2 regions of the Pedococcus sp. P2_D9 genome follow, and region 2 is predicted to be linked to the other one. Evidence: predicted binding sites of a transcription regulator. Region 2 holds the regulator's gene; the other holds the start of a gene.
What was found. The regulator HrcA, encoded in region 2, represses chaperone genes, less so after heat shock. The targets are predictions, from matches to a motif close to TTNGCACTCGNNNNNNNCGAGTGCNAA.
Positions count from the first base shown of each region.

Region 1: a site for HrcA is predicted at 2,485-2,511, ahead of groES (co-chaperone GroES). Genes of this name have one in related genera too.

Region 1 covers NZ_JBFUEI010000017.1:42,070-59,922, forward strand. Annotated here, with positions in the region: gene AC1DXJ_RS19575 (VldE C-terminal domain-containing protein) at 1-156, opposite strand, end outside; gene AC1DXJ_RS19580 (class I SAM-dependent methyltransferase) at 261-1,493, opposite strand; gene AC1DXJ_RS19585 (GNAT family N-acetyltransferase) at 1,531-2,388, opposite strand; gene groES (co-chaperone GroES) at 2,710-3,003, shown strand; gene groL (chaperonin GroEL) at 3,108-4,727, shown strand; gene AC1DXJ_RS19600 (PadR family transcriptional regulator) at 4,905-5,441, shown strand; gene AC1DXJ_RS19605 (ABC transporter ATP-binding protein) at 5,438-6,184, shown strand; gene AC1DXJ_RS19610 (FtsX-like permease family protein) at 6,198-7,628, shown strand; gene AC1DXJ_RS19615 (RNA polymerase sigma factor) at 7,698-9,206, shown strand; gene AC1DXJ_RS19620 (RNA-binding S4 domain-containing protein) at 9,216-9,440, opposite strand; gene AC1DXJ_RS19625 (WhiB family transcriptional regulator) at 9,460-9,753, opposite strand; gene guaB (IMP dehydrogenase) at 10,000-11,595, shown strand; gene AC1DXJ_RS19635 (S8 family peptidase) at 11,745-13,121, shown strand; gene AC1DXJ_RS19640 (GuaB3 family IMP dehydrogenase-related protein) at 13,427-14,548, shown strand; gene AC1DXJ_RS19645 (succinic semialdehyde dehydrogenase) at 14,619-16,211, shown strand; gene AC1DXJ_RS19650 (GMC oxidoreductase) at 16,225-17,853, shown strand, end outside.
Region 2 covers NZ_JBFUEI010000012.1:155,897-169,211, forward strand. Annotated here, with positions in the region: gene AC1DXJ_RS17530 (MFS transporter) at 31-1,296, shown strand; gene lepA (translation elongation factor 4) at 1,387-3,222, shown strand; gene AC1DXJ_RS17540 (hotdog fold domain-containing protein) at 3,267-3,737, shown strand; gene AC1DXJ_RS17545 (tyrosine-protein phosphatase) at 3,783-4,577, opposite strand; gene hemW (radical SAM family heme chaperone HemW) at 4,846-6,072, shown strand; gene AC1DXJ_RS17555 (DUF4870 domain-containing protein) at 6,118-6,609, opposite strand; gene AC1DXJ_RS17560 (DUF3097 domain-containing protein) at 6,797-7,681, opposite strand; gene hrcA (heat-inducible transcriptional repressor HrcA) at 7,830-8,861, shown strand; gene dnaJ (molecular chaperone DnaJ) at 8,917-10,041, shown strand; gene AC1DXJ_RS17575 (16S rRNA (uracil(1498)-N(3))-methyltransferase) at 10,057-10,800, shown strand; gene AC1DXJ_RS17580 (Gmad2 immunoglobulin-like domain-containing protein) at 10,807-11,949, opposite strand; gene AC1DXJ_RS17585 (SigE family RNA polymerase sigma factor) at 11,946-12,494, opposite strand; gene AC1DXJ_RS17590 (histidine triad nucleotide-binding protein) at 12,646-13,017, shown strand; gene AC1DXJ_RS17595 (PhoH family protein) at 13,099-13,315, shown strand, end outside.

The sequences.
Region 1 (17,853 bases), on a different contig from region 2:
GAAGGCGGTGGCCACGCCGAGAGCCGAGGCGGCGACGCCGAGACCCTTGAGCGCAGACCGGTGGCTGGGGCGTCGCCAGAGGCCAGACAGGACCGCGGCGCGGCGGGTCCTGGTGGCTCGATGGCGGCCGGAGCCGGTGGTGTGAGGGGAAGGCATCGCGGTCGAGGATACGAGATGGTAACGGCGCAGGGCGAACTCCCGGCGATTTCGGGCACGGCTTGACCAGGGGTGCCTGCAGTTGCCTCCGGTTGCCGCGCCGGTCAGGCGGGTCGGACGATGATCGCGACCTGGTTGCTGCGCACGCGGGTGAGGATCACGATCGCCTCGTTGTGCCCCTTCGCGGGCAGTCGCAGCTGTCGTCGCAGCAGGTCCGCGTCGACGCTGACGCCGCGCTTTTTGATGGTCAGCCGGTCGATGCCGTGGTCGCGGAGCCAGCCGCGCAACGCCTTGACGTTGAACGGCATCGCCTCCACCACGGCATACCGCTTGGCGAAGGGGACGTCGACGGACCGGCTCGACCCGACGTAGCCGACGCCGGCGTCCAGCTCGGCCCCGTCGGTCGCGGCCGTGAGTGCACCCACCAGACCGGCGCGCAGCACTGCCTTGTCAGGTTCGTAGAGCCAGCCACCCACGTCGGCGAGGTTCTGCAGCGGTGGAGCGGTGCCGTCCCCCTCTGCCTCGGTCACGACCACGGCTGGCCCGGCCTCGCGCAGCAGGGCGGCGGTGCGCCCACCAGTCCGCACCAGCGGTCCCCACCACACGGCACACTCGACGACGTCGCCCTCCCAGGACGTCCACTGCGCCTCCGCGCCCGGAGGCAGGGCCGCGTGCGGGAAGCCGGGGCTCAGCTTGGCCCCGGTGGCCGGCAGTGCGCGGGCCACCTCCTGGACGGTGGTCCAGCTCGGCGAGATCTCGGCGAGGTTGAAGATCCTGCGGGTCCGGCCGCTCACGTCGGCGACGCCGGGCGTGCGTCGCGCCGGGTCGAGCCACGCCCCCACGCCGCGCGCCCCCTCACCAGCCGGCGCGGTGAACTCCTCCGCCACCCCTTGGTATGCCGTGGAGTCCGGCCAGTGCCGCAGGTTCACCGCCGCGATCCCCGCGGTGACCTCGTCGGCGTCGATGGCCCTGACCCGCAGGTCGAGGCCCGCCATCGCCATGGCGTCCGAACCGATGCCGCACCCGAGGTCGTGCACCGTGTGGATGCCGGCGGCCCGGAAGCGCTGGGCGTGCTGAGCGGCCACCGCCAGCCGGGTCGCCTGCTCGAGCCCATCGGAGGTGAGCACCATCCCGCGGGCGAACTCGCCGAACTTGTCCTGGGCCTTGGCTCGCAGCCGGGCCTGGTTCAGGGCAGCTGCGACGAGGTCCGGCTCGAACCCCGCGGTGCGCAGCCGGTGCTGCAATCCCAAGGCGGCCGACTCGTCGTACGGCGGGAGGGACTGCAGCAGACCCCAGCCCTCGCCGGTGGTCAGCCGTCGCAGCAGGGCCAGATCCATGCCCGGCATTCTGTCGTACGCCCGGGTGGTGGGTGGACTACGGGCGTCGCCATTCGTAGGGGGTCGTGGTCGACACCTTGAGGAAGCCGGAGCGCTCGAGGATCGGCCGGGAGAACTCGGTCGAGTCGCTGTTGATGTAGCGCTTGCCGTGGCCGATGGCCGAGCGTGCCCGCGCGGAGGTCAGGGCTCGGTAGATCCCCCGTCCGCGGAACTCGGGCCGGGTCGCGCCGCCCCAGATGCCGGCGAACTCGGTGCCGGCGACGGGCTCGAGCCGTCCGGCGCTGACGATCTGGCCGTCGTGCTCGGCCACCCACATCTCCATGTCGTCGCGGGTCCGCAGCCGGTGCAGGACCTGGTCCGCGTGGTCCTTGGCTTCCTTGGCGTCGTCGCCGAACACCTCCGCCTGCATGGAGCACATCGCCCGGATGTCGCCCTCGTCGGTCACCCGTCGGATGGCGACGCCGTCGGGCAGCGCGAAGTCGACGGCGAGCAGGCGGGCCTCGCCGATCATGATCGACTCGGGTTCGTCGGGGGTGAAACCGCGTGCGACCAGGGCCTCGTGCAGGCCGGGGGCGTGGTCGTGGCCCCGGGACTTCCACTCGACGGCCGTGATCTCGGGCATCGCCTCGTAGTGCGCGAGGGCCCCAGCCACGAGCTGTGCGACCGACTCCCTCGTGGCCGGACCGGCGTCGGTGTCGAGGGTGCGGTAGGTGATGAAGCCGTGCCCACCCATGAACGTCGCGAGCACGAGGGGGCCGAGCCGGGCGGTGGCCAGTGACGACGGCACCTCCCGCTCCTCGCGCAGCTGCTCGTCGTACGCTCGCAGCAGCACGGCGGAGGTGTCGGCGGCGTTCTCGGGGGAGGTCCCGGCAGAGGTCTCGTGGGTGTCGGTCACGTGGCCGACACTGCCGCCCGCGGGGCCGACCCGGCAACTGGTTTGTCCGTCGCGCAGTCCTGCGTCGTCCGCTCGTGGCGAACGCGCCGACAAACTCTGGCACTCGAGTTGACCGAGTGCTAACCGCGAGCCTAGATTTGCGTTGGCACTCCGGTTCGCCGAGTGCTAACGCAGCCAGTCGGTCGATCCCCGCGACGGCGACCGCCAGGCAGTGACTTCTGTGCCAGAGCAACTTCTGTGCCAGAGCAAGCAGAGCACCACAGCACGACCAGCACCATCCACCTGTCCATCTTCGACATTCCCGAAGGGGAGGTCATCATCGTGTCGGTTTCCATCAAGCCGCTCGAAGACCGCATCGTCGTCAAGTCCGTCGAGGCCGAGCAGACCACCGCGTCTGGCCTCGTCATCCCGGACACCGCGAAGGAGAAGCCCCAGGAGGGCGAGGTCCTCGCGATCGGTCCCGGCCGGATCGACGACAACGGCAACCGCGTCCCGCTCGACGTCACCGTCGGCGACCGGGTCATCTACAGCAAGTACGGCGGCACCGAGATCAAGCACGGCGGCGAGGAGTACCTCATCCTCTCCGCTCGCGACGTCCTCGCCATCGTCGGCTGAGCATCCGCACCGCGTGAGTGACGTGCCCTGTATGCCGGCCTGCCGGCATACAGGGCACGTTGCCTTCAATCCCTCCTGAACCCGATTGCTAGAGAAGGACTTTCATGGCTAAGACGCTGGAGTTCAACGACTCCGCCCGCAAGTCGCTTGAGCGCGGAGTTGACGCGCTCGCGAACGCGGTCAAGGTGACGCTCGGCCCGAAGGGCCGCAACGTCGTCATCGACAAGAAGTGGGGCGCCCCCACGATCACCAACGACGGCGTGACCATCGCCCGCGAGATCGAGCTCGAGGACCCCTACGAGAACCTCGGCGCCCAGCTCGCGAAGGAGGTCGCCACCAAGACCAACGACATCGCTGGTGACGGCACCACGACGGCCACCGTGCTCGCCCAGGCCATGGTCAAGGAGGGCCTGCGCAACGTTGCCGCAGGTGCCGCCCCGGCCAGCCTGAAGCGCGGCATCGACGCAGCGGTCCAGGCAGTGAGCGCCAAGCTGCTCGAGACGGCTCGCGAGATCGAGGGCAAGGAAGAGATCGCCCAGGTCGCCGCGCTGTCCGCCCAGGACGAGACGATCGGGTCGACCATCGCCGAGGCGTTCGACAAGGTCGGCAAGGACGGTGTCATCACCGTCGAGGAGTCGTCGACGGCGACCACCGAGCTCGAGTTCACCGAAGGCATGCAGTTCGACAAGGGCTACATCTCGCCCTACTTCGTCTCCGACGCCGAGCGCATGGAGGCCGTGGTCGAGGACGCCTACATCCTCATCAACCAGGGCAAGATCTCGGCCATCGCCGACGTCCTGCCGGTGCTGGAGAAGGTCATCAAGACCGGCAAGCCGCTGCTGATCATCGCCGAGGACATCGACGGCGAAGCGCTGTCGACCCTCGTCGTCAACAAGATCCGCGGCACGTTCAACGTGGTCGCGGTCAAGGCCCCCGGCTTCGGCGACCGTCGCAAGGCGATGCTGCAGGACATGGCGACCCTCACCGGTGGCCAGGTCATCTCCGAGGAGGTCGGCCTCAAGCTCGACCAGGCTGACCTGGACGTGCTGGGCCAGGCCCGTCGCGTCGTCGTCACCAAGGACAACACCACGATCATCGACGGCGCCGGCAAGCCCGACGACGTCACCGGCCGGGTCAACCAGCTCAAGGCCGAGATCGAGCGCACCGACTCCGACTGGGACCGCGAGAAGCTCCAGGAGCGCCTCGCCAAGCTCGCCGGTGGGGTCTGCGTCATCAAGGTGGGTGCCCACACTGAGGTGGAGCTCAAGGAGAAGAAGCACCGCATCGAGGACGCCATCTCGGCGACCCGCGCGGCCATCGAGGAGGGCATCGTCGCCGGTGGCGGCTCCGCCCTCGTCCACGCCTCCACCGTCATCGACGACCTCGACCTCGAGGGCGACGAGGCGACCGGTGCGCTCATCGTCAAGAAGGCCTCGGCCGAGCCGCTGCGCTGGATCGCCGAGAACGCCGGCATGGAGGGCTACGTCGCCGTCTCCAAGGTGCGCGAGCTCAGCCCGGGCAACGGCCTCAACGCCGCGACCGGTGAGTACGGCGACCTGATCAAGGCCGGCGTCATCGACCCGGTCAAGGTCACCCGCTCCGCGCTGGTCAACGCCGCCTCGATCGCGTCGATGGTGCTCACCACCGACACGCTCGTCGTGGAGAAGAAGGAAGACGAGGACGGCCAGGGAGCCGGCGGCCACGGTCACGGCCACGGTCACTGACCGGGCGCAGCAGGTCGTTCAGGACTGACGACGCGCGGCGCTGAGCTGCGTGGCATACCTCACGAAGGCCCGTCCCCACTGCGGGGGCGGGCCTTCGTCGTGCGCTGACCCGCGTTGACCACGCGGATGCAGCCGAAGTGCTTGCGCTCACTATTCATGTAGTGAATAGTGAGCGTCATGTCGACAGGTCACGTCATCCTCGGGCTGCTGCGCAGGGGGCAGCGGCACGGGTATGACCTGAAGCGAGAGCACGACCAGCGCTTCCCGCAGGCCAAACCCATCGCCTTCGGAGTGGTCTACTCGACGCTGGACCGGCTGCACCGCCGCGGGCTCGTCGAGCCACGCGGGGTGCAGCGGGTCGACGGGCCCGATCGGATGGTCTTCGAGATCACCGAAGCGGGATCCGAGGAGCTGCGGTCGTGGCTCGCATCGACCGATGAGCCGTCCGAGCACGTCGCCAACCCGTTCGAGCTCAAGGTGACGATCGCGCTGCTGCTCGGCGACGAGGCAGGGGCGTCGGCGTTCCTGCGGGCCCAGCGGTCCGCACACCTGGCCCGGATGCGGGCCTTCACGGCTGCCAAGTCGGCCCGGGACTCGTCGCTGCACGAGGTCCTGGCCGCCGACTACGCCCTCGCGCACCTGGATGCAGACCTGAAGTGGATGGACGCGGCACTCCAGCGCGTCGGCACTCTGAGAGAGGAAATCGGGGTATGAACAAGGGGACCGTGCTCAAGGCGCGAGGTCTGACGCTGGCCTACGGGCTGACGCCGGCGCTGCGGGGGATCGACCTGGACGTGCGGCACGGGGAGATCCTGGCGGTGACCGGGCCTTCGGGATCGGGGAAGTCGTCGCTCCTCCTGTGCCTGGCCGGTGTGCTGGCTCCCGATGCCGGCACGGTGGAGTTCGGCGAGCGGGTCATCAGTGCCGAGAGCGAGGCTGCCCGCTCCCGCCTGCGACGTGAGCAGTTCGGCGTGCTGTTCCAGTTCGGGCAGCTGGTCGAGGAGCTGCCTGCGGTCGAGAACGTGGCACTCCCGCTCCTGCTCGGCGGGATGAAGCGGGCCGAGGCGTTCGACCGGGCGCAGTCCTGGTTGCACCGGTTCGGCGTCGGGGACCAGGCCGACCACCGGCCCGGGCAGATGTCGGGCGGGCAAGCCCAACGGGTGGCCGTGGCCAGGGCCATGGTCACCGAGCCGGCTGTCCTCTTCGCCGACGAACCGACCGGGGCCCTCGACTCGATGGCTGCCGAGCAGGTCATGACTGCCATTGCCGAGACCGCGCGGGAGACGGGCACCACCGTCGTGCTGGTCTCGCACGAGGCTCGTGTCGCGGCTTACGGCGACCGTGACATCGAGGTGCGCGACGGCCGGCTCTCCGGCGGCCTCGGCGTCAACGGTGCGGTGCTTGGTTCCGCGGCGTCGGCGTCGGCTTCGGCCTCGAGCCCGCGGGCCGGCTCATGACCTCCTCCAGGCCTTGAGGTTCGCGCTGACGGGTGGGCGCGTCGACCGGCTGCGCCTCGCGATCACGGCGCTCGGCGCCGCCTTCACCGCCTTCATCCTGCTCACTGCGGCAGTTGTGGTGTCGGTCCCGGAAGGGCGGGCTTACCGCGTCGAGGTGCTCAACGACTCCGGACTGCACGCAGGGGTCGTCGCCGCGCTCGTCCTCCTCAGCCTGCCTGCGTTCGTGCTCACCGGCCTCGGGGTGCGCGTCGGGTCACCCCGGCGGGACCGGCGCCTCGCGGCGTTCCGCCTGGCGGGTATGACGCCCGGCGAGGCCCGTCGCGTGGTCTCGTGGGAGACGGGGATCGCTGCGGCAGGGGGCTCGGCCCTCGCTGCTTCGGCCTTCCTGGTGGCCAGGTTGGTGCTCCGTGCCCCGAAGCCGTTCACCGCATCGGTCCGGGGCCCGGATGGTTCTCCTCGGCAGGTGCTCGTGGCCCCCGGTCCGGCCCTGCCGGTGGACGTCTGGCCGCACTGGTGGGCCGCCGCGATCTCGCTGCTCCTCGTGCCGGTCGGGGCCGTGCTGCTCAGCCGCCTGGCGCTACGTCGGGTCGCGCTGACGCCGTTCGGTGTCGTCCGCCAGGTCCGACGTCGCCCACCCGCAGCTCTCCCCGTCGTGGCGCTGGTCCTTGCCTCTGCGGCCTTCGCAGCCTGGCCGAGCATCCTCGGGCGGCTGGAGCTGCTGGAGCACCGGTCGCTGTCCACGTGGCCGCCGATGGTCCTGGTCGTCGTCATCCTGGTCGCTCTGCTGTTCGGCAGCGCGTCCGTGTCACACCTGCTCGGCCGGGTGCTGGCCGCGCGCCCGACTTCCGTCGCCGCACTGATCGCGGCGCGGCGGATGGTGGCCGACCCGTGGTCTGCGAGCCGGGCGACGGCCAGTGTGATCCTGGCGGTGCTCTTCGGCGCGGGTGCCGCCGCCTTCACGATGGAGGCAAACCTGCAGCGACCGGACACAGCCTTCTTCGCGAGCACGTTCGACGTCATCTCCGTCGTTGTCGGGGTCGCGCTGCTGCTCGGGGCCGCCGGCCTGCTGGTGATCCAGCTGGAGTCGATGATGCTGCGTCGCAGGGCGCTCGCGGCACTGGCCGTTGCCGGTGTGCCACGGTCGATGCTCGTCCGCGCCCACCTCATCGAGACGCTGCTGCCCGTGGTGCCCATGGTCGTGCTGGCTGCGGCGGTCGGGACCGTGGCGATGCGCGGTTTCACCGGCGGCGGGCGCCTCGAGGTCGCGAACGACGACTCGGGCAACTGGGACCTCGGCACCCACTTCGTGCCGATCCCCGTGGCGTGGGCCGACCTGGCCATGTTCGTCGGTGGCGCGGTGGGAGCCGTGCTGGTCGCCACGCTGGTGGGCGCCGCCACGATTGGCTCGTCGATGCACGCCAGGGAGCTGCGCGCCACCACCTGAGGGCTCGCCGCGACCTGGGCTCCGCGGCATACGATGCGGGAAGAGGGGTGGCGCAGAGCGAGGTGGCCCATGGCGGATCGGTTCGCCGAACCCCCCAGCTTCGACGAGTACGTCGTGGCCCGGGGCGCCGACCTGCTGCGGACCGCGTGGCTGCTGGTTGGCGACGAGAGGGGCGCCGAGTCCCTCGTCCGCGCCACGCTCGCGCGCAGCTGGCCGCAGTGGCACCACCTGTCCGAGGTAGGTGCAGGGTCCTACGACGCCGAGCTGCGCAAGTCACTGATGGCGAGCTACCTGCGGCCGCAGCTGCGTCGTCGCAGTCACGACGAGCCCGAGGGTTCCGCGGGGCCGCGAAACGCAGCTTCGCCCCCACCCACGAAGGCGGCCGTGCTCGCCGCCCTCGCCGGGTTGTCCCGTCGTGAACGCGCGACGCTCGTGCTGTGGTCCTTCGACGGCCTCAGCGAGGCCCAGATCGCCGATGCCCTCGACGACGGCGTCGCCGCGGTGCACCGCCACCGCCTGCACGCCATGGCGACCGTCGGCGCGCTCCTCGCCCTCGACGAGGAGGGTCTGCGTGCCCTCCTGGCAGGCCTGCCGCCGCAGGACCCGTCGATCAACGGGCTCCTCCAACCGCCGAGGTCGTATGCCGGGTGGCTGCGTGGTGCGCGCGGGTGGGCGTTCGCCGTGGCCGGCCTGGCGGTGGTGGCCCTTGTCGGGGGAGTCGTCTCGCGAGGTGGCGACGGTGGGCTCCCGACTCCGCCGACGCCACCACCGGCGGCCCTGAGCTGCCGGACGACCTTCGGTCCGCCGACCCCGCCCGTCGTGCGCAGCCAGCCGCTCAGCATCACCGTCGCGGCCGTGCTCGTCTGCGCCCAGACCGACGAGGGGTCCGTCTGGGCAGGCTCACTGCCGCCCGATGCCCCGGTCAGCATTCCGCTCGCCGTCGACGCACTGACCCTGCAGCCGCGCACCAGCGGAGCCGAGTGCGCGGACCTGCCTCAGGGGCCAGCCTTCCGGATGGTGTTGCAGGGCAAGGACGGCATCATGACGACCTACGCCAACGAAGGTCTCGCCTGCAACGGCTGGCCGGCCCTGGCGAGCTACTACGTCGCGCTGGCGGAGCAGTCGGCCGAGGAAGGACCGGGGCCCGGCGACACCGGCGCCGTCTTCCTCGGGTGCCCGTCGATCTTGGGGAGGACCCGCTCGGCGCCGGGCGTCGCCCCACCGAGCCTGCCGCGGGGGACCGTGCTGAAGGCGGCCACTGCCTGCCTGCACCCACGACCGATGCTCACGAAGGTCCCTCGGTACCGCGGGATCCGGGGCAACGTCATGGGCGGCCCACAGCTCGCGCAGCTCAACGCCGACCTGGCCAAGGCCGGGTCGAGCGCGGTCCCCGGCAGCTCCTGCTCGGCTGGGAGCTCGCTGTTCGTGGTGCGAGTCATGACCGACGATGGCCGCGTCGTCGAGCTCAGCAGCGTCTGCGCCGACCGGTTCACCGTCGACTGGAAGGCGAAGGACTCCTGGCCGGTCAGCGCCCAGACCCGCGACATGCTGCGAGCCCTGCTCGTCGTCGCCGACTGAGCCCCCTGATCAGGCGTCGCTGACCACGGTCAGCTGCTGACCGGCATACCCGACGGTCTGTCCGGGGCGCACCTGGGCGCCGCGACGAACCTCCACCTCGCCGTCGACGGTGACCTCACCGAGCTCGATGACCGACCGCGCCATGGCGCCGTCGTCGACGACGCCGGCGAGCTTGAGCAGCTGCCCGAGCCGAATGGACTCGTCACGGATGGGGACTTCCACGGGGCTGCTCACGCAGCCGAGTGTAGGTCGCTCAGCTGGCGGCGGGGACGGCGTGGCCGGCGTAGTACGCCTCGCGCTCGTCCTCGGTCATCGCACCCCAGACGCCGTAGGGCTCCCGGACCCGCAGGGCGTGCTCCCGGCACTGCTTGAGGACCGGGCAGGCCAGGCAGACTTCCTTGGCCTGGGTGTCGCGGGAGCGGCGCGCCGGTCCGCGTTCACCTTCGGGGTGGAAGAAGACCTCTGGGTTGATCTGGCGACACGAACCGTCGAGCTGCCATTCCCACAGGTCAGCAACCGGTCCTGGAAGCCGTGACAACTCAGCCATGTCGTCCCTCTTCTCCCTGCGGCACGGTGCCGCACGTCTCGGACGCTACCGCCCTCTGACCTGCGGAAACAGGGTTGGAACGTAAGGACTTGTTCAAGGCCGCGCACCCAGACGGGGGTTGTCCCGAATGCTGGACGGTGCCGCGGCGGGGCCTCGGCAGCCCGTCGTCAGCCCGTCGTCGGCCCGCCATCGGCCGCTTCCGGAGGTCCGTCCGGGGGTGGGGTCGGCGCCCGTTACGATTGGGCAATGAGCCTTGGTGTGGACCTCGATGACATTCGGCGCCTGCAGGAGTCCGCTCCCGCCCCAGCCCCGGACCCCGCCGTCGATCCCGCTCCCGAGCTCGAGGAGCACGACCCGTTCGGCAAGCTGGGCCTGACCTACGACGACGTCCTGCTCCTGCCCGGCGAGACCGACGTGATCCCGTCCGAGGTCGACACCACCGCACGACTCACCCGCGAGATCTCGCTGCGCACCCCGCTGATCTCCAGCGCGATGGACACCGTGACCGAGTCGCGGATGGCCATCGCCATGGCCCGGCAGGGTGGCCTGGGCGTGCTGCACCGCAACCTCTCGATCGAGGACCAGGCCTACCAGGTCGACCTCGTGAAGCGGACCCAGACGGGGATGATCAGCAACCCCATCACGATCGGCCCCGACGCCACCCTCGAGGAGCTCGACCGGATCTGCGGCGAGTACCGCGTCTCCGGCCTGCCGGTCGTCGCCCCCGACAACTCCCTGCTCGGGATGATCACCAACCGCGACCTGCGGTTCACCCCCGTCGCCGAATGGGCCACCACCCGCGTCCGCGACGTCATGACCCCGATGCCGCTGGTGACGGGCGCGGTCGGCATCTCCCGCGCCGACGCCACGGCCCTGCTGCGCCAGCACAAGCGCGAGCGGCTGCCCCTCGTCGACGACCAGGGCCGGCTCGCGGGGCTGATCACCGTCAAGGACTTCGTGAAGTCCGAGCAGTTCCCCGACGCCAGCAAGGACGACCATGGACGCCTCATGGTCGGCGCTGCCGTCGGCTACTTCGGCGACTCGTGGGAGCGGGCGACCACCCTGATGGAGGCCGGTGTCGACGTCCTCGTCGTCGACACCGCCCACGGGCACGCCCGCCTCCTGCTCGACATGATCCGCCGGCTCAAGGCCGACCCCGCCACCGCGCACGTCCAGGTCATCGGCGGCAACGTCGCCACGCGCGCCGGCGCCCAGGCGCTGGTGGACGCCGGCGTCGACGCGGTCAAGGTAGGCGTCGGACCCGGCTCGATCTGCACCACGCGCGTCGTCGCCGGAGTGGGCGTCCCGCAGGTCACGGCCATCCACGACGCGTCCCTGGCCTGTCGCCGGGCCGGCGTACCGGTCATCGGCGACGGTGGCCTCCAGTACTCCGGAGACATCGCCAAGGCGCTCGTCGCCGGTGCCGACACGGTCATGCTGGGTTCGCTGCTGGCCGGGTGCGAGGAGAGCCCCGGTGAGCTGATCTTCGTCAACGGCAAGCAGTTCAAGTCCTACCGCGGCATGGGTTCGCTGGGCGCGATGTCCTCCCGCGGCAAGAAGTCCTACTCCAAGGACCGCTACTTCCAGGCCGACGTCACCAGCGACGACAAGATCGTCCCCGAGGGCATCGAGGGCCAGGTCGCCTATCGCGGCCCCGTCTCCGGCGTCGTCCACCAGCTGGTCGGTGGTCTGCACCAGTCGATGTTCTACGTCGGCGCGCACACCGTCCCCGAGCTCCAGGCCCGTGGCAAGTTCGTGCGCATCACCTCGGCGGGTCTCAAGGAGAGCCACCCGCACGACATCCAGATGACCGTGGAAGCCCCCAACTACAGCGGTCGCTGACGCGCCCGAGCTGACCAAGCCCGAGGTATGCCGGGTGGCGGCCACCCGGCACACGTCTCCTACGCGTTCTGGTCGATCCGCGGGCGCGGGGGTCGACCTAGCGTGGTCGTGCCCTCGATGCGCGGGGGCACCGGGCCCGGAGGTGGACCATGCGCACATCCCACCGGCGACTCCTGACCGCGATGTCCGCGGTCGCCCTCGCCTCGACCGCTCTGACCGGCACCGCTGTGGGTGCCACCCAGCGCACCCAAGCCGCCACGACCGGTGAGCTGAGCGCGATCTGCCACGACCTGTGGGACGGCGTGTTCGCCGCTCCGAGCAGTGAACCGCTGGCCGCGTGCCAGTGGGACATGGCCCTGATCGGCGCCAACGGCGCCACCCGGGCGCTGGCGGACGGCTCCGGCGTGCGCGTCGGCGTCATCGACTCGGGGATCGACTTCCGCCACCCCGACATCACGCCCAACCTGGACCTGGCCTCGTCCTGCTCCTTCATCCGCAGCGACGACCCCGCCATCCTCGCCGGGCTGGCGAGCGCCTCGGAGGCCGGCAACGGCGACTGCACCAACAAGGCCGCTGTCTATGACCGCTCAGGCCACGGCACGCACGTCGCTTCCGAGATCGCGGCACCCGTCAACGGCATCGGCATCGCCGGGATCGCGCCGAAGGCCACCATCGTCGCGCTCAAGGCCTGCACGATGCCGGGCTACTGCTTCGCGTACGCCGTGGCCGATGCCCTGAGGGCTGCCGGCGACCTGCGCCTCGACGTGGTGAACCTGAGCCTGTTCGCCGACCCGTACCTCTACTACTGCGGCAACGACGCGCAACAGCGGGCACTCGCGGCTGACATCTCCTCGGCTGCGCGCTACGCCCGCCAGCGGGGTGTTCTCATCGTGGCCGCGAACGGCAACGAGGAGGCCGACCTCAGGCACCCGATCCTCGACGTCATCAGTCCTGACGGGCCCGACGACACCCCGATCGAGCGGGTCGTCCACAACAGCTGCCGGGTGCTGCCGGCTGAGCTGCCTGGTGCGGTCACGGTCTCGGCTACCGGCCCGGTCGGCTACCCCGGTTACACGATGAACATCGCGGGCTACTCCAGCGTCGGCGGCGACGTCGCGGCACCGGGTGGGGACTACTTCTCCGCCACCGGAACCGTTCAGGACGCGATCCTGGGTGCCGTTCCGCCTGACAGTGACATCTGGGCGGGCTTCGACCCCCTCGAGGCGGTTTTCCCCGGGATCACCGTCATCGACCAGGGGGCGACCTACGTGTACCTCAACGGCACCTCCATGGCGGCACCGCACGCGACGGGCGTCGCAGCGCTGCTCATCCAGCGCCACCCGGGCTGGTCGCCGAGCGCCGTCATGGCAGCCCTGGAGCGCGGCGCGACACCGATGGCCTGCCCTGCGGACTGGGAGCCGCTTGGGCCGTCCGACGAACGGCTCAGGTGCTACGGCGGCTCCGACGGGTGGACCTCCTTCTTCGGTCACGGCCTGGTGAGCGCCTCCGGAGCAGCCGGTTCGTAGAACGGTCGTCTCACGCGCCCGTGCGGGGCGGGCATACGCAATCTGGGTGAGTCGCGGGGCGCGTGGGCGACCTAGGGTGACGACACGAGCGCTACAGCGTTCAGGCAGGGGGATCGCCAAGGACGTCGTTGCAACCGGCCGGACACGGTCCGCTGTGACGATAAAGGGCGTCCCGTCGCCGGCCGCCCCCTCACTCGGCGACGGGACGTCAAGCGCGCACGCGTGCCGGACCGAGGGGGTGCGGTGCCAAGACCCCGCGCGGACGGTGTCGCACCGTGCATCGCGGCTCCCGATAGCCTTGCGCGGTGACTGAGATCGAGATCGGCCGAGGCAAGCGGGGCCGTCGGGCCTACTCCTTCGACGACATCGCCGTCGTGCCCTCGCGGCGCACCCGAGACCCGGAGGACGTGTCCGTCGGCTGGCAGATCGATGCCTACCACTTCGACATCCCGGTCATCGCGGCGCCGATGGACTCGGTGATGTCCCCCGACTCCGCCATCGCGCTCGGCAAGCTGGGCGGCCTGCCGGTGTTGGACCTCGAGGGCCTCTGGACCCGCTACGAGGACCCGACGCCGCTGCTCGCCGAGATCGCCACGCTCGACCCCGCCTTGGCGACCGCGCGGATGCAGGAGATCTACTCGGCCGAGATCCAGCCGGAGCTGATCACCGAGCGGTTGCGCCAGGTGCGCGAGGCCGGAGTGACCGCCGCGGGTGCGCTCAGCCCGCAGCGCACCCAGCAGTTCTGGAAGACCGTCATCGACGCGGGGGTCGACCTGTTCGTCATCCGCGGCACGACCGTCAGTGCCGAGCACGTCTCCGGTCGCGCCGAACCCCTCAACCTCAAGCGGTTCATCTACGAGCTCGACGTCCCCGTCATCGTCGGCGGGGCCGCTTCCTACACCGCAGCGCTGCACCTCATGCGCACCGGCGCGGCAGGCGTGCTCGTGGGCTTCGGCGGTGGAGCCGCGCACACCACGCGACGCACCCTCGGCATCCACGCACCGATGGCGAGCGCGATCGCCGACGTGGCTGCGGCCCGCCGCGACTACCTCGACGAGTCGGGCGGCCGCTACGTCCACGTCATCGCCGACGGCGGCATGGGCGACAGCGGCGACATCGTCAAGGCCGTGGCCTGCGGTGCCGACGCCGTCATGCTGGGAGCCGCGCTCGCGCGCGCCACCGACGCTCCTGGTCGCGGGCACCACTGGGGATCCGAGGCGCACCACCCGGAGCTGCCGCGTGGCGAGCGGGTCGAGGTCGGCGCCCTGGCGCCCCTGGAGCAGATCCTGTTCGGCCCGGGACGCACCGCCGACGGCAAGACCAACCTCATCGGGGCGTTGCGACGGGCCATGGCCACGACGGGGTACTCCGACCTCAAGGAGTTCCAGCGGGTCGAGGTCGTGGTCGCGCCCTACCAGCGCAGCTGACCACCCGGATGTGGGCAAGGTCGCCAACTTACTGCTGGTAACAAAGGGTTGCCGGACCTAGGCTGCGTGCATGGCTCCGGACCTGATCGCCGACCCCGAGACCGACCCCACCGCGACGTATGCCGTGGACCCGGCGCACGCCCGACGGCTCGCTCGCCGGGTGGTCGCGGCCCCCCGAGCTGCGCAGTTCGTGAGCCACACGCCGCTGACCGGGGCGCCCCTGGCGTCGCTGCCGGTGTCGACCCGGGAGGACGTCGTCGTCGCGGTCGACGCCGCACGGTCGGCGCAGCGTTCGTGGTCGCGCACGCCGATGGAGCTGCGTGAGCGGATCTTCCTGCGCTACCACGACCTCGTCCTCGAACGACAGGTCGAGCTGCTCGACATCGTCCAGCTCGAGTCGGGCAAGACCCGTCGCCAGGCGTTCGAAGAGGTCGCCGACGTCGCCCTGGTGGCGCGGCACTACGCCCGCTCCGCGGCGGCATACCTGCGCCCGCGCCGCCGTGCCGGGCTCTTCCCGGTGCTCACGCAGAGCACGGTCCACCACCACGCGCGGGGGGTCGTCGGCATCGTCAGCCCGTGGAACTACCCGCTCTCGCTCGCGATCACCGACGCCATCCCCGCGCTGATGGCCGGCAACGCCGTCGTCCTGCGCCCCGACCAGCAGGCCTCGCTCACGGCGCTCCGCGCGGTGCAGCTGCTGACGGAGGCGGGGCTGCCCGAGTCGGTCCTCCAGGTCGTCCTCGGCGACGGCCCCACCGTCGGGCAGGCGGTCGTCGACCTCACCGACTACGTCTGCTACACCGGCTCGACCGAGACCGGCCGAGCGGTCGCGACCTCCGTGGCGGGCCGTCTGGTCGGCTACTCGCTCGAGCTCGGCGGCAAGAACTCGATGTACGTCGCGGACGACGCCGACCTCGACAAGGCGGTGGAGGGTGCGGTCCGTGCCTGCTTCTCCTCGGCTGGGCAGCTGTGCATCTCGATCGAGCGACTCCTCGTGCACGAGTCGGTGGCCGACGAGTTCACCCGCAGGTTCGTGGCGGCGGTTGGGCAGATGCGGCTGGGGGCGGAGCTCGCCTATGGCACCGACATGGGTTCGCTCGTCTCGGCGCAACAGCTCGAGCGGGTGGCCGCCCACGTCGACGACGCCCGATCCAAGGGGGCTCGGGTGCTTGCCGGCGGCCGGGCTCGCCCCGACCTCGGCCCGTACTTCTACGAGCCCACCGTGATCGAGGGCGTCACCGCCGCGATGCTGCTGCGCGACGACGAGACGTTCGGTCCGGTCGTGTCGATCTATCGGGTGCACAGCGACGAGGAGGCGATCCGGCTGGCCAACGACACCGACTACGGCCTCAACGCCGCCGTCTTCACCCGCGACGTGGCGCGGGGTCGCCGCATCGCCACCGCCATCCAGGCCGGCACCGTCAACATCAACGAGGGGTATGCCGCGGCCTGGGGGAGCATCGCGTCCCCGATGGGTGGGATGAAGCAGTCCGGCGTGGGTCGCCGTCACGGCAGCGAGGGCATCCTCAAGTACACCGAGTCGCAGAACGTCACGGCTCAGTACGTCCTGCCGATCGCACCGGTCGCAGGCATGGGCGAGGAGACCTACGCCCGGCTGATGACGAGTGCGCTCACGGTGCTCAAGGCATTGGGTCGTCGATGAGGCTGGGTCGTCGGTGACCCCGAGCGCGCCTGACCGCGACTACGACGTCGTGGTCGTCGGGTCCGGTTTCGGTGGCTCGGTCGCCGCGCTGCGGCTGGCCGAGAAGGGCTACCGGGTCCACGTCATCGAGTCCGGCCGTCGCTTCCGCGACGAGGACCTTCCGAAGACGTCGTGGGACCTGCGCCGCTATCTGTGGGTGCCGCGCCTCAAGTGTTTCGGCGTGCAGCGGGTCCACCGCCTTCCCGACGTCATGATCCTCGCCGGGGCCGGGGTGGGTGGTGGCTCGCTCAACTACGCCAACACCCTCTACGTGCCGCCCGCGTCGTTCTTCGAGGACCGCCAGTGGGGCGACATCACCGACTGGAAGTCCGAGCTGTCCCCCCACTACGACACCGCCTCGACGATGCTCGGCGCCGTCACCAACCCGTGTGAGGGCGTCGTCGAGGACGTCATGCGCCGGACCGCCGACGACCTCGGCGTCGGCGGCACGTTCCGCAAGACCCCCACAGGGGTGTTCTACGGCATGCCCGGCACACGTGTGCCCGACCCCTACTTCGGCGGCGCCGGCCCTGACCGCACCGGGTGCACCGAGTGCGGCAACTGCATGGTCGGCTGTCGCGTCGGTGCCAAGAACACCCTCGTGAAGAACTACCTTGCCCTGGCCGAGACGCTCGGCGTGACCATCGAGCCGATGCGCACGGTCGTCCGTGTCGCCCCGCGGCGCGGCGGCGGGTATGCCGTGACGCACGAGGCGAGCGGCGCCTGGTTCCGGCGCGCCCGGCATACCGTCACTGCGGACCAGGTGGTGTTCGCGGCGGGGACGTGGGGCACCCAGAAGCTGCTGCACTCCATGCGCCAGACGGGGGTGCTGCCGCGGTTGTCCGCCAGGCTCGGCCACCTGACCCGCACCAACTCCGAGGCGATCAACGGTGTCACGATGCACCGCGTGAAAGAGGGGATGGAGCTCAGCCGGGGCGTGGCGATCACGACGTCGTTCCATCCGGACGCCGACACCCACGTGGAGAACTGTCGGTACGGTCCGGGCTCAAACGCGGTCGGTCTCGTGGCCACCCTGCTCGTGCCCGGGGGCTCGCTGCCGAGGCCCGTGATGTTCCTGCGCGAGGTGGCCCGCCACCCAGCCGTCTTCGTGCGCTCGCTGTCACAGCACCGGTGGAGTGAGCGCACCATCATCGGGCTGGTCATGCAGAGCCGCGACAACTCCCTGCAGGTGACGGGCGTGCGCGGCAGGTTCGGTGGACGGACGCTGACCTCGCGACAGGGGCACGGTGAGCCGAACCCGACCTATATCCCTGCCGGGCACGACGCCATGAAGGCCCTGGCGCGCAGGCTGAGGGAGGCGACCGGCGTCCCGACCTATCCCACCGGCGGCCTGAGCGAGATCGCAGACATCCCTCTGACGGCGCACTTCCTCGGCGGCGTCACCATCGGTTCGACCCCCGAGCGCGGGGTCGTCGACCCCTACCAGCGGGTCTGGGGCTACCCGCAGCTGCACGTGGTCGACGGGTCAGCGGTGTCGGCGAACCTGGGGGTCAACCCCTCCCTGACCATCACCGCGCAGGCCGAGCGTGCGATGTCGCTGTGGCCCAACAAGGGCGAGACCGACCCGCGACCGGCGCAGGGT
Region 2 (13,315 bases):
GACCGGCCGACCTGCTGTCGTTGCACTCCCGTGACCGACGCCACCCTCTCCGCGCAGACAGAGCTCGACGAGCCCACGGTCCGCCCCGCGCACGTGAACCTCGCCCTGCTGGCGCTGGCCGTCGGTGGGTTCGCCATCGGTACCACCGAGTTCGTGACGATGGGGTTGCTCCCCGAGGTGGCGGCCGGGGTCGATGTCGACATCCCGACGGCTGGCCACATCGTGTCTGCCTATGCCGCGGGCGTGGTCGTGGGCGCACCGGTCCTGGCGACCCTGGGCACGAAGATGCCCCGCAAGCAGCTGCTGCTCTGGCTGATGGGGGCCTTCGCCGTGGCGAACGTGCTGTCCGCCTTCGCGAGCAGCTACGGGCTGCTCATGGCGGCGCGGTTCCTGTCGGGACTGCCGCACGGCGCGTACTTCGGGGTCGGGTCGCTGGTCGCGGCGTCGATGGTGCCAGCCCACCGTCGCACCTGGGCGGTGTCGATGATGATCACGGGACTCACGGTGGCCAACATCGTCGGTGTGCCCGTCACGACACGGATCGGCCAGAGCTATGGCTGGCAGTGGCCGTATGCCGCGGTGGGAGTGATCGCCCTGGTCACCGTCCTCGCGGTGTGGCGCTGGGTGCCGTTCTGCCCGCCCGACGGCGGGGTGAGCATGCGTTCGGAGCTGTCTGCCCTGAAGCGGCCACAGGTGTGGCTGGCGCTGGGGATCGGCACCGTCGGCTTCGGCGGCATGTTCTCCACGTTCTCCTACATCTCACCGACGATGACCGAGCTCGGCGGCTTCGGCCGCGCGACCATCCCGCTGATCCTCGCGCTCTACGGCGTGGGCATGACGGTCGGAGCGCTCCTCTCGGGTCCGGTGTCCCGCCTCGGCCTGCTCCGGGGGATCACCGTCCTCCTGGTGGCGATCGCCGTCATGCTGTTCCTGTTCGGCCCGGCCGTTCAGGCGGCGAAGTGGTCCGGCCTGATCGCCGTCTTCGTGCTCGGGCTGCTGCCCAGCATCCTCGTCCCGATGCTGCAGACCCGGCTGATGGACGTCGCCCACGAGGGCCAGGCCCTCGCGGCCGCCCTCAACCACTCGACCCTCAACATCGCCAATGCCCTCGGCGCCTGGCTCGGGTCGATCGTCCTCTCGGCGGGTCTGGGCTACGAATGGCCGTCCAGGGTCGGCGGCATGCTGGCCGTGGCCGGGATCGGCATCGCCCTGTGGTCGGCCCTCCTGCAGCGATCGACCAACCGGCGCCAGTCGAGCCAGGCGGCGAGGACAGGGGCGCCGGCAGCCACGAGCTGACGGCGCGTCACCGGCATACCCCGTTGCATGGGAGGATGGGCCGTTCCGTTCTCCCGATGCCCCGTGAGGTTTGAAGCACCCGTGTCCCCGATGGCCCGCACCGCGCTGCAGCCGCACGCAACGCCGCCGGACCTGATCCGGAACTTCAGCATCATCGCCCACATCGACCACGGCAAGTCGACGCTGGCCGACCGGATGCTCCAGGTCACCGGCGTCGTCGACGGCCGCGACATGCGCGCGCAGTACCTCGACAAGATGGACATCGAGCGCGAGCGCGGCATCACGATCAAGTCGCAGGCCGTCCGCATGCCGTGGGAGCTCGACGGGACGACCTACGCGCTCAACATGATCGACACCCCCGGGCACGTCGACTTCACCTACGAGGTGTCGCGGTCGCTCGCCGCGTGCGAGGGCGCGGTCCTGCTCGTCGACGCTGCCCAGGGCATCGAGGCCCAGACGCTGGCGAACCTCTACCTCGCCATGGAGAACGACCTCGCGATCATCCCGGTGCTCAACAAGATCGACCTGCCCGCGGCGCAGCCGGAGAAGTTCGCCGAGGAGCTGGCCGGCCTGATCGGCTGCGAGCCGGAGGACTGCCTGCTCGTCTCGGGCAAGACCGGTGTGGGCGTCGAACCCCTGCTCAACGAGATCGTCAGGCAGCTGCCGCCGCCCACGGGTGACGCGGACGCGCCCGCCCGCGCGATGATCTTCGACTCGGTCTACGACACCTACCGCGGTGTGGTCACCTACGTCCGGGTCATCGACGGCAACCTCAACCCCCGCGAGAAGATCGCGATGATGTCCACCAAGGCCACCCACGAGCTGCTCGAGATCGGGGTCAGCTCGCCCGAGCCCACTCCGGCCAAGGGGCTGGGCGTGGGGGAGGTCGGCTACCTCATCACCGGCGTGAAGGACGTGCGCCAGTCCAAGGTCGGCGACACCGTCACCAACGCGGCCAAGCCCGCCAAGGAGGCGCTCGGCGGCTACCGCGACCCCAAGCCGATGGTGTTCTCGGGTCTCTACCCGATCGACGGGTCGGACTACCCCGACCTGCGCGACGCCCTCGACAAGCTCAAGCTCAACGACGCCGCGCTGGTCTACGAGCCCGAGACGTCCGCCGCACTGGGCTTCGGCTTCCGCATCGGCTTCCTCGGCATGCTGCACCTCGAGATCGTGCGCGAGCGGCTCGAGCGCGAGTTCGATCTCGACCTCATCTCGACGCTGCCCAACGTCGTCTACGACGTGACGATGGACGACGGCAAGGTGCTCACGGTCACCAACCCGAGCGAGTTCCCCTACGGCAAGGTCAGCTCGGTCACCGAGCCGATCGTGCGCGCCACGGTGCTGGCACCGAGCGAGTTCATCGGCGCGATCATGGAGCTGTGCCAGCAGAAGCGCGGCACCCTGCGCGGCATGGACTACCTCTCCGAGGAGCGCGTCGAGATGCGCTACACGCTCCCGCTCGCCGAGATCGTCTTCGACTTCTTCGACCAGCTCAAGTCGCGCACCCGTGGCTACGCCTCGCTCGACTACGAACCCGACGGTGACCAGGTGGCCGACCTGGTCAAGGTCGACATCATGCTCCAGGGGGAGACGGTCGACGCCTTCAGCTCGATCGTCCACAAGGACAAGGCCTACGCCTACGGCGTGATGATGGCCGGCAAGCTCAAGGACCTCATCCCGCGCCAGCAGTTCGAGGTGCCCATCCAGGCTGCGATCGGCTCACGCATCATCGCCCGCGAGAACATCCGCGCGATCCGCAAGGACGTCCTCGCCAAGTGCTACGGCGGCGACATCAGCCGCAAGCGCAAGCTGCTCGAGAAGCAGAAGGCCGGCAAGAAGCGGATGAAGAACATCGGCAGCGTCGAGGTGCCGCCCGAGGCCTTCATCGCCGCGTTGTCCAACGACGCAGTCACGAAGAAGTAGCCGCTTCGCCGTTTCGCGGTGTTACCGTCCGGTAACATCAGCGCATGGTCGACACCTACGCGATGTACCGGCGCCTCACGGCATACCCGCAGGGCAAGCGTCTCTTCTCGCTCGTCTTCGAACAGGCTGCGCCCTACTTCCGCACCGCACGTCCCCGGTTCGTCGAGCTGGGACCCAACCGTGCCGAGCTGACCATCAAGAAGCGTCACCGCGTGCAGAACCACATCGGCACCGTCCACGTCATCGCGATCTGCAACGGCCTCGAGGCGGCCATGGGCGCCCTCGCGGAGGCGACCATCCCGCCGACGCGCCGGTGGATCCCCAAGGGCATGGAGGTGGAGTACACCGCCAAGGCGACCACCGACATCACCTGCGTCGCCGAGACGGACCCGGCCGACTGGGCGCGCGAAGGCGACGTGGAGATCCCGGTGCGGGTCAAGGGAGTCCGCGGGGACGGCACCCCCGTCGTGCAGGGCACCATCCGCCTCTGGGTCACCGACAAACCGGCTCGGTGAGCCGCCGCAGGCGAGCGCCACGACCCGGTATGCCGCGGGGCCGGGTCAGGCCCGCAGGCTCGCGCGCAGGGCGTCCACCTCGTCCTCGCTCCAGCCCTGCGCGCGCAGCCAGCCGCTGGCGCCGCCGTAGCGCTCGGTCAGCACGCTGAGGATCCGCTCCATCGTCTCCGGCTTGGGACGGTGGTGGTCCATCGGCTGTCCCGCCAGGACCTCGCCGTAGGCGGGGCGAGCCATCAACCTGGCCACGACCCGCTCGATCCGCTCACCCGTGGCGACGTAGTCGGCGACGACGTCCTCGTCGCTCACGCCAGCCACGGACAGGGCCAGACCCACGACGGTGCCCGTACGGTCCTTGCCTGCGGCACAGTGCACGATCGTCGCGCCGCGGCTGCGCGAGACGACCTGCAGGGCAGCGCTGACCGAGTCCGGCCGGTGGGCGAGGTAGCCGAGGTAGTGGCTGGCCCAGTAGTCGTCGTCGAGACGCGGCTCGGCGTCGGCAGCGGCCTGGGCAGCCTTGGACCAGGGGAGGACCAGCGCCTCCGCCGCCGTCACCTCCCGGACGTCGTCGCGGAAGAGTGAGTGGTGGTGGTGCGTGAGGTCCCGGGCACGCAACGGCCCCGGGCCCTCGATCTGCACCTCGACGTTGCTGCGCAGGTCGACGATGTCGGTGACGCCGATGCGCTCCACGAGGTCGACGATGTCGGCGTCGGTGAGGTCCTGGAGGTTGTCCGACCGCAGCAGTCGTCCGGTGGCGACGTGGCCACCGTCGGTGGTCGGCAGGCCTCCGACATCACGCATGTTGACGACGCCGTCGAGGTCGATCCAGAGAGGGGTGGTCACCTGCTCGACCCTACGCGTGAGACCCCCGGACATAGGTGAAGGCCTCGGAAAGTATGAGTTTCCGAGGCCTTCGACGGTCAGGACCGAGGTCCTGACCGACGCTCTCGCCGAAGCGATTGCGTGGGTTATTTCTAATCCAGGGACGACTGCGCCACAAGTGGTTCAGCGGAAATTTCTGGGACTTTCGGGGGCCATTTCGAGTCCACTCCGGCGTGTCCCCAAGACACGCCGTGTCCGGGCTGCGGGCGTCGCCTGCGAGGATGGAGCCATGCCCAGCGCCCTGCCCGACGGTGACCCCGCGCCGTCGGACGGGCTCCTCCCAGAGGCATCGCTCCAGGCTCTCGGGGACCGTCCGTTCGGCATCTACCTGCACGTACCGTTCTGCTCGGTGCGCTGCGGCTACTGCGACTTCAACACGTACACGCTGACCGAGCTCGGCGTCGACGGAGCCAGCATCGGCACGTTCGCTGACGCGGCACTGCGTGAGCTGGTGTTCGCGGTCGACGTGCTCGGCGAGGTGCCGACCGTCGACACGGTGTTCGTCGGCGGCGGGACCCCCACGATGCTGGCCGCGGAGGACCTCGCCCGGATGCTGCACGGCATACGGGACCGTTTCGGGCTGGCTCCTGGCGCCGAGGTGACCACCGAGGCCAACCCCGACTCGGTGACTCCCGCGGGGCTCGCCGTCCTCGCCGAAGCAGGGTTCACCCGGGTGTCGCTCGGAATGCAGTCGGCGGTGCCGCACGTCCTGCAGACCCTCGAGCGCACCCACGACCCGGCCAACGTCGAACGCGCGGTCGACGCCGCCCGCGCCGCCGGGCTCCAGGTCAGCCTCGACCTCATCTACGGCACCCCGGGCGAGTCCCTCGACGACTGGCGGACCAGCCTGGCTGTGGCGAGCTCGCTGGAGCCCGACCACATCTCGGCGTACGCCCTGGTGGTCGAGGAGGGCACCAAGCTGGCGGCCCAGGTACGGCGCGGACAGGTGCCCGCTCCTGAAGACGACGACGAGGCGGCCAAGTACGAGATCGCCGACGAGCACCTCGCCGCGGCGGGCTACACCTGGTACGAGGTGAGCAACTGGGCCCGGCGCGAGGATGCGCGGTGCCGCCACAACGAGGGCTACTGGGCCGACGGCAACTGGTGGGGGATCGGGCCGGGCGCACACAGCCATGTGGGCGGAGTGCGCTGGTGGAACGTCAAGCACCCCAACGCGTATGCCGCCCGCGTCGCCGAGGGGCTCAGCCCGGCTCACGGGCGGGAGACGCTGACCGACGAGCAGCGGTACGACGAGCGAGTGCTGCTCGGCGTGCGGCTCGTGGACGGTCTGCCGATCGCGGACCTGCGTGACGACGGGCGCCTCGCCGTCGCCGGCCTGATCGCCGACGGTCTCGTGGACGCGCAGGCGGCCCTGCGCCGTCAGCGGGTGGTGCTGACGAGGCAGGGCCGCTTGCTGGCGGACACCGTCGTGCGACGGCTCCTGGGGCTGCGCTGAAGTTCGGACTGTGCTGACGTTCGCACTGCGCCGACCGCCAGGCAGTTACCTCACCAGCTCGGGCGTGAGGGGGTAGCGGTACCACTCGCCGTGGTTGGCCTTGACCGCGGCGATGATCGAGAAGACCACCCAGGCGATGCCCGTGGCGATGAAGAAGGGGATCCCGATCAGCACGAACGAGAGGAGCCCGAAGACCCACAGCGCGATCGTGATGACGATCTGGAAGTTGAGCGCCTGCGCGGCGTGGAACCGGATGAACGGCCCCCGGTCCTTGAACACGAGGAAGACGATGAGCGGGCCGAGGAACGGGAAGCCCACCATGGCCGCGACGAACGGGGCGATGTGGACGAGGGTCGCCCAGGTCTTCTCGTCCTGGGGCGACATCGGCCGGGGAGCCACGCCGTAGGCCGCCGGCGGGGGCTGGGTCGGCGGCCGGTCCTGTGGCTGGTCCTGTGGCTGGTGCGGCGTCGGCTGGTAGCCGGGGGGCGCCTGTGGGGGCACCTGCGACTGCTGCGGCTGCTCTGGTTGGTCGGTCATGGGTCTCTCCGTGGTGAGGGTCTGCGTGGTGTCTGCACCCAGTGAAACGCACGACGACCTCCGAAAGTCCACCTTTCGGGGTGTAGGCAGGGGAGGTTCAGGGACAGGTCAGGGTCGACCCCGAGGCAGGGGTCGCCGAGGACGTCAGTGCCCCGGCTCGCTCACCCTGTGACATCTCGTGACTCCGTCACCCTGTGACATCTCGTGACTCCGTCACGAAGTCGATGAGCTCCTCGACGCTGGCCAGCAGGGTCGGCTCGAGGTCGGCGTAGGAGCGCACGGTCCCGAGGATCTGCTTCCACGCCCGCGCGATGTCGGCCTGGTCGTGGAGCGCCCAGCCCAGGTGCGCGCAGATGCCGTGCTTCCAGGACTGGCCACGGGGGATGACGGGCCACTGCGACAGCCCGAGCCGCTCCGGGCGCACGCTCTGCCACACGTCGACGTACGGGTGCCCCAGCACACGCACGTGCGCGGCATACGGTCCCCGCGCGGCGTCCTGCACCACCCGGTGCTCCTTGGTGCCCGGCAGCAAATGGTCGACGAGGACTCCCATCCGGCGGCCGGGGCCGGGCTGGAAGTCCGCGATCGCCGCGACCAGGTCGTCCACGCCGTCGAGCAGCTCCACGACGACGCCCTCGACCCGCAGGTCGGCGCCCCAGACCTTCTCGACCAGCTCGGCGTCGTGCCGGCCCTCGACGAAGATCCGCGAGCCGCTGGCCACCCGCGCGGTCGCTCCGTGGACGGCCCGTGAGCCGGAGGCGGTGCGCGAGGCGACGGCCCTGGCCTCCGCCAGCTGCGCGCGCGCGGCAGCGGTGGGCGGCGTCAGGATGACGGGGGAGCCGTCGAGCAGGAAACCCGGACCCATCGGGAAGCCCTTCGTGCGGCCGCGTCGGTCCTCGAGGTGCACGACGCGCATCCCGCCGGCCTTCTCGACGCGGACCACCGCACCGCACCAGCCGGTCTCGACGTCCTCGACGACCAGGCCGGTCTCGGCCTCCACCTCGCGGGAGCGGCCCCGCGGGGGGACCTTCCAGTCGCCGGACAGGACATCGGAGCCATAGCGGTCGGACACCGACGCAGGGTATGCCGCCTCGGGGCCTTGGCGGCGCGGGCGCGCCGCCCGTGCGGTCAGGACACGGGAACAACGTAGACTTGGCACTCGCTGAGCCTGAGTGCCAGCCTGTCCGTAGCCGGGCCAGATCGGTCGAAGGAGGTGCCTGATGAGTGAAGAACGTCGACTCGCAGTGTTGCGCGCGATCGTGCAGGACTACGTCCAGACCTCTGAGCCGGTGGGTTCCAAGGCCCTGCTGGACCGGCACCAGCTGGGGGTCTCGGCCGCGACCGTGCGCAACGACATGGCGGCACTGGAGGAAGAGGGCCTGATCGCGGCTCCGCACACCAGCGCCGGGCGCGTGCCGACCGACGCCGGCTACCGCCTGTTCGTCGACCGGTTGAGCTCGGTCAAGCCCATGACGGCGGCCGAGCGGGCCGCCATCGCCCAGTTCCTCGAGGGCGCCGTCGACCTCGACGACGTGGTGGACCGGACGGTCCGACTGCTCGCCTCACTGACGCGGCAGGTCGCCGTCATGCAGTACCCGTCGCTGACCCGGTCGACAGTGCGGCACATCGAGTTCGTCGCGATGGGCCCGACCCGCCTGATGGTCGTGCTCATCGTCAACACCGGCCGCGTCGAGCAACGCATCATCGAGACGAGCCACGACCTGTCCAGCAAGGACGGCGAGGCGACCCTCGGGCTCGTCCGGGTCAAGGTCAACGCGCGCGCCGTCGGGCAGCGGCTGGTCGACGCCGCGGCGTCCCTGGCGAGCCTCGCCGACGAGTTCGAGCCGGGCGACCGTGACCTGGTGCGGGCCGTCGTGCGGTCCCTCGACGACGCCCTCGTCGAGGAGCGCGAGGAGCGTGTCGTCCTCGCGGGTACGGCGAACCTCGCGCGCGTCGGCACCGACTTCCCGCTCAGCATCGGCCCGGTCCTCGAGGCCCTCGAACAGCACGTCGTGCTGCTCAAGCTGCTGGGCACCGCGCGCGAGACCTCCGACACGGTCTCGGTGCGCATCGGCCACGAGAACCCGTTCGCCGGGCTCCAGTCGACCTCGGTCGTCTCGACCGAGTACGGCTCGGGCTCCGAGCTCGTCGCCGGTCTCGGCGTCCTCGGCCCCACGCGGATGGACTACCCCACGACGATGGCGTCGGTGCGGGCCGTGGCGACCTACGTCTCCCGAATCCTCGCGCAGTGACGCGCGTCCGACCTCGTACCACCGACCGTCACCCCGGTGACACCAAGGACATTCGTTGAACGACTACTACCAGGACCTGGGTGTGTCCCGGGACGCCAGCCCCGACGACATCAAGCGCGCCTACCGCAAGAAGGCCCGCACGCTGCACCCGGACGTCAACCCGAGCCCGGAGGCGGAGGAGCAGTTCAAGAAGGTGTCGCAGGCCTATGACGTGCTCTCCGACGCCGACAAGCGCCGGTCCTACGACATGGGGTCGGACCCCTATGCCGGCGGCGCTGCCGGGTTCGGGCAGGGGTTCTCCTTCAGCGACATCATGGACGCCTTCTTCGGCGCCGGGGCAGGTCAGGCACAGCGGGGTCCGCGGTCGCGGCAGCGACGTGGCCAGGACGCCCTCATCCGGCTCGACATCGACCTCGGCGACGCCGTGTTCGGTGCCGAGAAGGAGCTCGCCATCGAGACGGCCGTGGTGTGCTCCACCTGTCACGGTGACGGTGCCCAGCCGGGCACCGCTCGCCGCACCTGTGACGTGTGCGGCGGTCGCGGCGAGATCCAGCAGGTCCAGCGCTCCTTCCTCGGCCAGGTGATGACGACCCGTCCCTGCGTCACCTGCCAGGGCTACGGTGAGGTGCTCGTCAGCCCGTGCTTCGAGTGCTCCGGTGACGGCCGGGTCCGCACCCGCCGTACCCTCAAGATCAAGGTGCCTGCCGGAGTGGACACCGGCACCCGCATCCAGCTCGCAGGCGAGGGTGAGGTCGGCCAGGGCGGCGGTCCCGCCGGCGACCTCTACGTCGAGGTGGCGGTGCGGCCCCACCAGACCTTCCAGCGGCGTGGGGACGACCTGCACTGCACCGTCGAGCTGCCCATGACCGCCGCCGCTCTCGGCACCACCGTCAAGCTCGACACGTTCGACGGCAGCAACGAGCTCGAGATCAAGGCCGGCACGCAGCCCGGCGACGCCATGACGCTGCGTGGCCTCGGGGTCACGCACCTGCGCGGCACCGGCCGCGGCGACCTCATCATCCACGCCAACGTGCAGACCCCGACCCGCCTGGACGAGCAGCAGGAGGAGCTCCTTCGCCAGCTGGCCACGCTACGCGGTGAGGAGCACCCGGCCGGGCGGTTGTCCCCGGCCCACCCCGGGCTGTTCGGCAAGCTCCGCGACGCCTTCAAGGCCAAGTAGCCAGGTCCGCCCGACGTGACCCTGCCGCTGTTCCTCGTCGAACCAGCCGTCCTCGTCGAGGCTGCCGCGGGCACGCGCGTGGTCCTCGATGGTCCGGAGGGCCGGCACGCAGCCACCGTCCGCCGGATCGCCCCCGGAGAGCGGGTGATGCTTGCCGACGGCGCCGGCCTGCGCGTCACCTGCACGGTCCAGGCGACCGGCAAGGCAGAGCTCGAGCTGGTCGTCCTGGAGGTGTGCCGCGAGCCGGAGGTTGTGCCCCGGTTCGTCCTCGTGCAGGCCCTGGCCAAGGGTGACCGCGACGACCAGGCCATCGAGGCGGCGACCGAGTTCGGGGTCGACGAGGTGGTGCCCTGGCAGGCGTCGCGCAGCATCGTCCAGTGGCGTGGTGAGCGTGGCGACAAGGCCCGCCGCAAGTGGGAGTCGACGGTCACCGCAGCGGCCAAGCAGTCCCGCCGCGCGCGAGTGCCGGTCGTCGCAGAGCTGGTCACGACCAAGACCCTCGCGGCGCGCATCGCCGGCGCCGCGGCGGCATACGTGCTGCACGAGGACGCGACACAGACCCTTGCGGCCCAGGCGCTCCCGACCGACGGCGACGTCCTCGTCATCGTGGGCCCGGAAGGCGGGATCACCGCCGAGGAGGTCGGTGCGTTCGAGGAAGCAGGGGCGCTGACCGTCCGCCTCGGCGACACCGTGCTGCGGTCCTCCAGCGCCGGGCCTGCCGCGCTCGCGGTGCTGAGCGCGGCCGGCCGCTGGCGCTGAGGGACCCTAGCGGACCGAGAAGGACACGACCTTCTCTGCCGCCAGCTTGTTGCCACCCTCCATGCTCGGCTCGAAGACCCGGATCGAGTAGTCGCCGGCGGTGAGCTTGCCGAGGTCGATGGAGTAGGTGCCCTGCATCGGGGCTCCGATCGAGGCCGTGGTGTGCCCGGCCTTGACCTTGGTGCTGCCGCGCCTGAGCTCGTAGGTGACGTTGGCCTCGAACACGATCGCCAGGCCCTCCACGACCACCGGCTTGGCTGCCGAAAGCACCTGGTCGCGGCCGGGCGTGGTGACCCAGATGGGAGCGACGTCCTCATAGAGCCGGTCGGACGGCGGCCTGGTGAAGGTCTGGGCCGTCGAGATCGACCCGAACAGCGTGGTCGAACCGTCGGCGACCTCGAACCGCACAGGGAAGGTCTGCTGGATCGCGGCCTGCGCGGTCCACACGAGCTCCTGGACGGCGAGCCGCTTGTTCTCGTCACCGACGACGGCGTCCTTGGAGCCGCCGTTGGCCAGGTGGACCGTGATCAGCCTGTCGGTGACGGTCACGTCGCCGATGGTCTGGCCGGACCACGGCTGGAGGTAGCCGTCGGTGTTGCTGTAGGGCTGGGCGTTGATGGCCAGCACGAGCGCGGCCTTGGCCTTCTCCGCCGGGGTCGCACTCGTCGGGAGCTCGCTGCGGATGAAGTCCCGGAACAGCCGGTAGGTGGGCTTGTCGTCCCCGATCGGCCCGACGAAGTAGACGGGCAGTGACACCGACTGCGTCGCGGCCGGGCCACTGGTCGACGGCGACGAGGAGGGCGACGTCGTGGGACTCGTGCTGGCGGACCCGGTCGCGGACTGCGACGGCCCGGAGGTCTGCGGGGGCGTGATCGTGGGCCCGTCGTCCTGGGCGGACCACCACACGCCGCCGATGATCGCCGCCACGGCCGCAGCGGCCGCCAGCGGCATCATCCAGCGCCGGGTGCCCGTGCCACCGGCACCGGTCAGCGGGCCCGCCTCGTGGGCCTCGTGCAGGATCGTGTCGAGGCGGTTCGACGGGTGCACCTGCTGGACGTCCTGGGCCAGGGCCTGGCGCAGTCGCCGCTCGACCTGGTCGAACTCTCCCGGCTCGTAGTCGGGGTGCAGGAAGTCGATGCGATCGCTCATGACGCTGCCTCCATCCGGTCGCGCAGCGTGGCGAGCCCGCGGTGGGCATGGGCCTTGACCGAGCCCGCGGAGATGCCGAGGGCGTCGGCGATCTCGGCCTCGCTCAGGTCGAGGTAGTAGCGCATCGTCAGGACCTCTCTCTGGCGCTGGGGCAGTCGCCCCAGCGCGCTGATCATCGAACTGGTGCTCTCGGACTGGAGGGCGCGGTCCTCGGCGCTCGCCTCGGTGTGCCGTGTGTAGGCCGTGGGCTCACCCTGCTCGCGCGCGACGTAGCGCTCCTCGACCCCGCGGTGTCGCAGGCCCGAGCGCGCTCCGTTGACGACGGACCGACGTAGGTAGGCAGACGCCGCCTGGTGGTCGCGGATCGAGTCCCACCGTCGGTGCACGGCGATGAACGCGTCCTGGACGACCTCCTCGGCCGCGAGGTCGTCGCGCAGCAAGAGCCACGCCAGTCGGACCAGCCCGGTCCAGTGCGCGGCATACAGCTCGGCGATGGCCTCGTCGGCCGCCGGCCGGACCTCGCCACGGTGGTCATGCTCTGCCACGCTCAACAGTCTCACGACCTGATGACGCGCAGCCCTGTCAACCGGTTGACGCGCCGGGCGCAGGTTTCTCACCCAGGTGGAGCGACCTTCACGGGGGCGCCTGCAGGTTTCGTTCCGATTGGAGGGATACCTGCATGGGTAGGCTCGATTCATGGAGACTTCGGCGACGCGGCACACCGACCCCGACTGCCTGTTCTGCAAGCTCGTGGCGGGGGACATCCCGGCCACCGTGGTCTACGAGGACGAGGCGACCTTCGCGTTCCGGGACCTCGAACCCCAGGCTCCGACCCATGTCCTGGTGGTTCCGCGCCACCACGTGCCCGATGTCGCAGCGCTTGCGCAGGAGGCACCCGACGACGTCACGGCCCTGATCCGCGCCGTGGCTGCCGTCGCCGCGCAGGAGGGCATCGCCGACCGTGGCTACCGCTCGGTCTTCAACACGGGCGCGGAGGCACATCAGACCGTGTTCCACGCCCACGTCCACGTGCTCGGCGGCCGGTCCATGACGTGGCCACCCGGCTGAGCGGCACCGTAGACTGGTCGGACCATGCCAGATCCTGATCATCCGACCACGCTGGGGGGCGCGCCCGAGGGTGCCCTTCCGATGCCCACCCACACCGTCGAGATTCCTGCCCAGGTGCAGATGGTGACCCTCCTCGGTCCGCGCGACGAGCTGCTCCGCACCATGGAGCGGGCCTTTCCGCAGCTGCAGATCCACGTCAGGGGCAACGAGTTCCACCTGTCCGGCCCGAGTGCCGAGGTCGCGCTCGCCGAGCGCACCATCGACGAGCTGCTCCTGGTCATCGACGGCGGTCAACCGC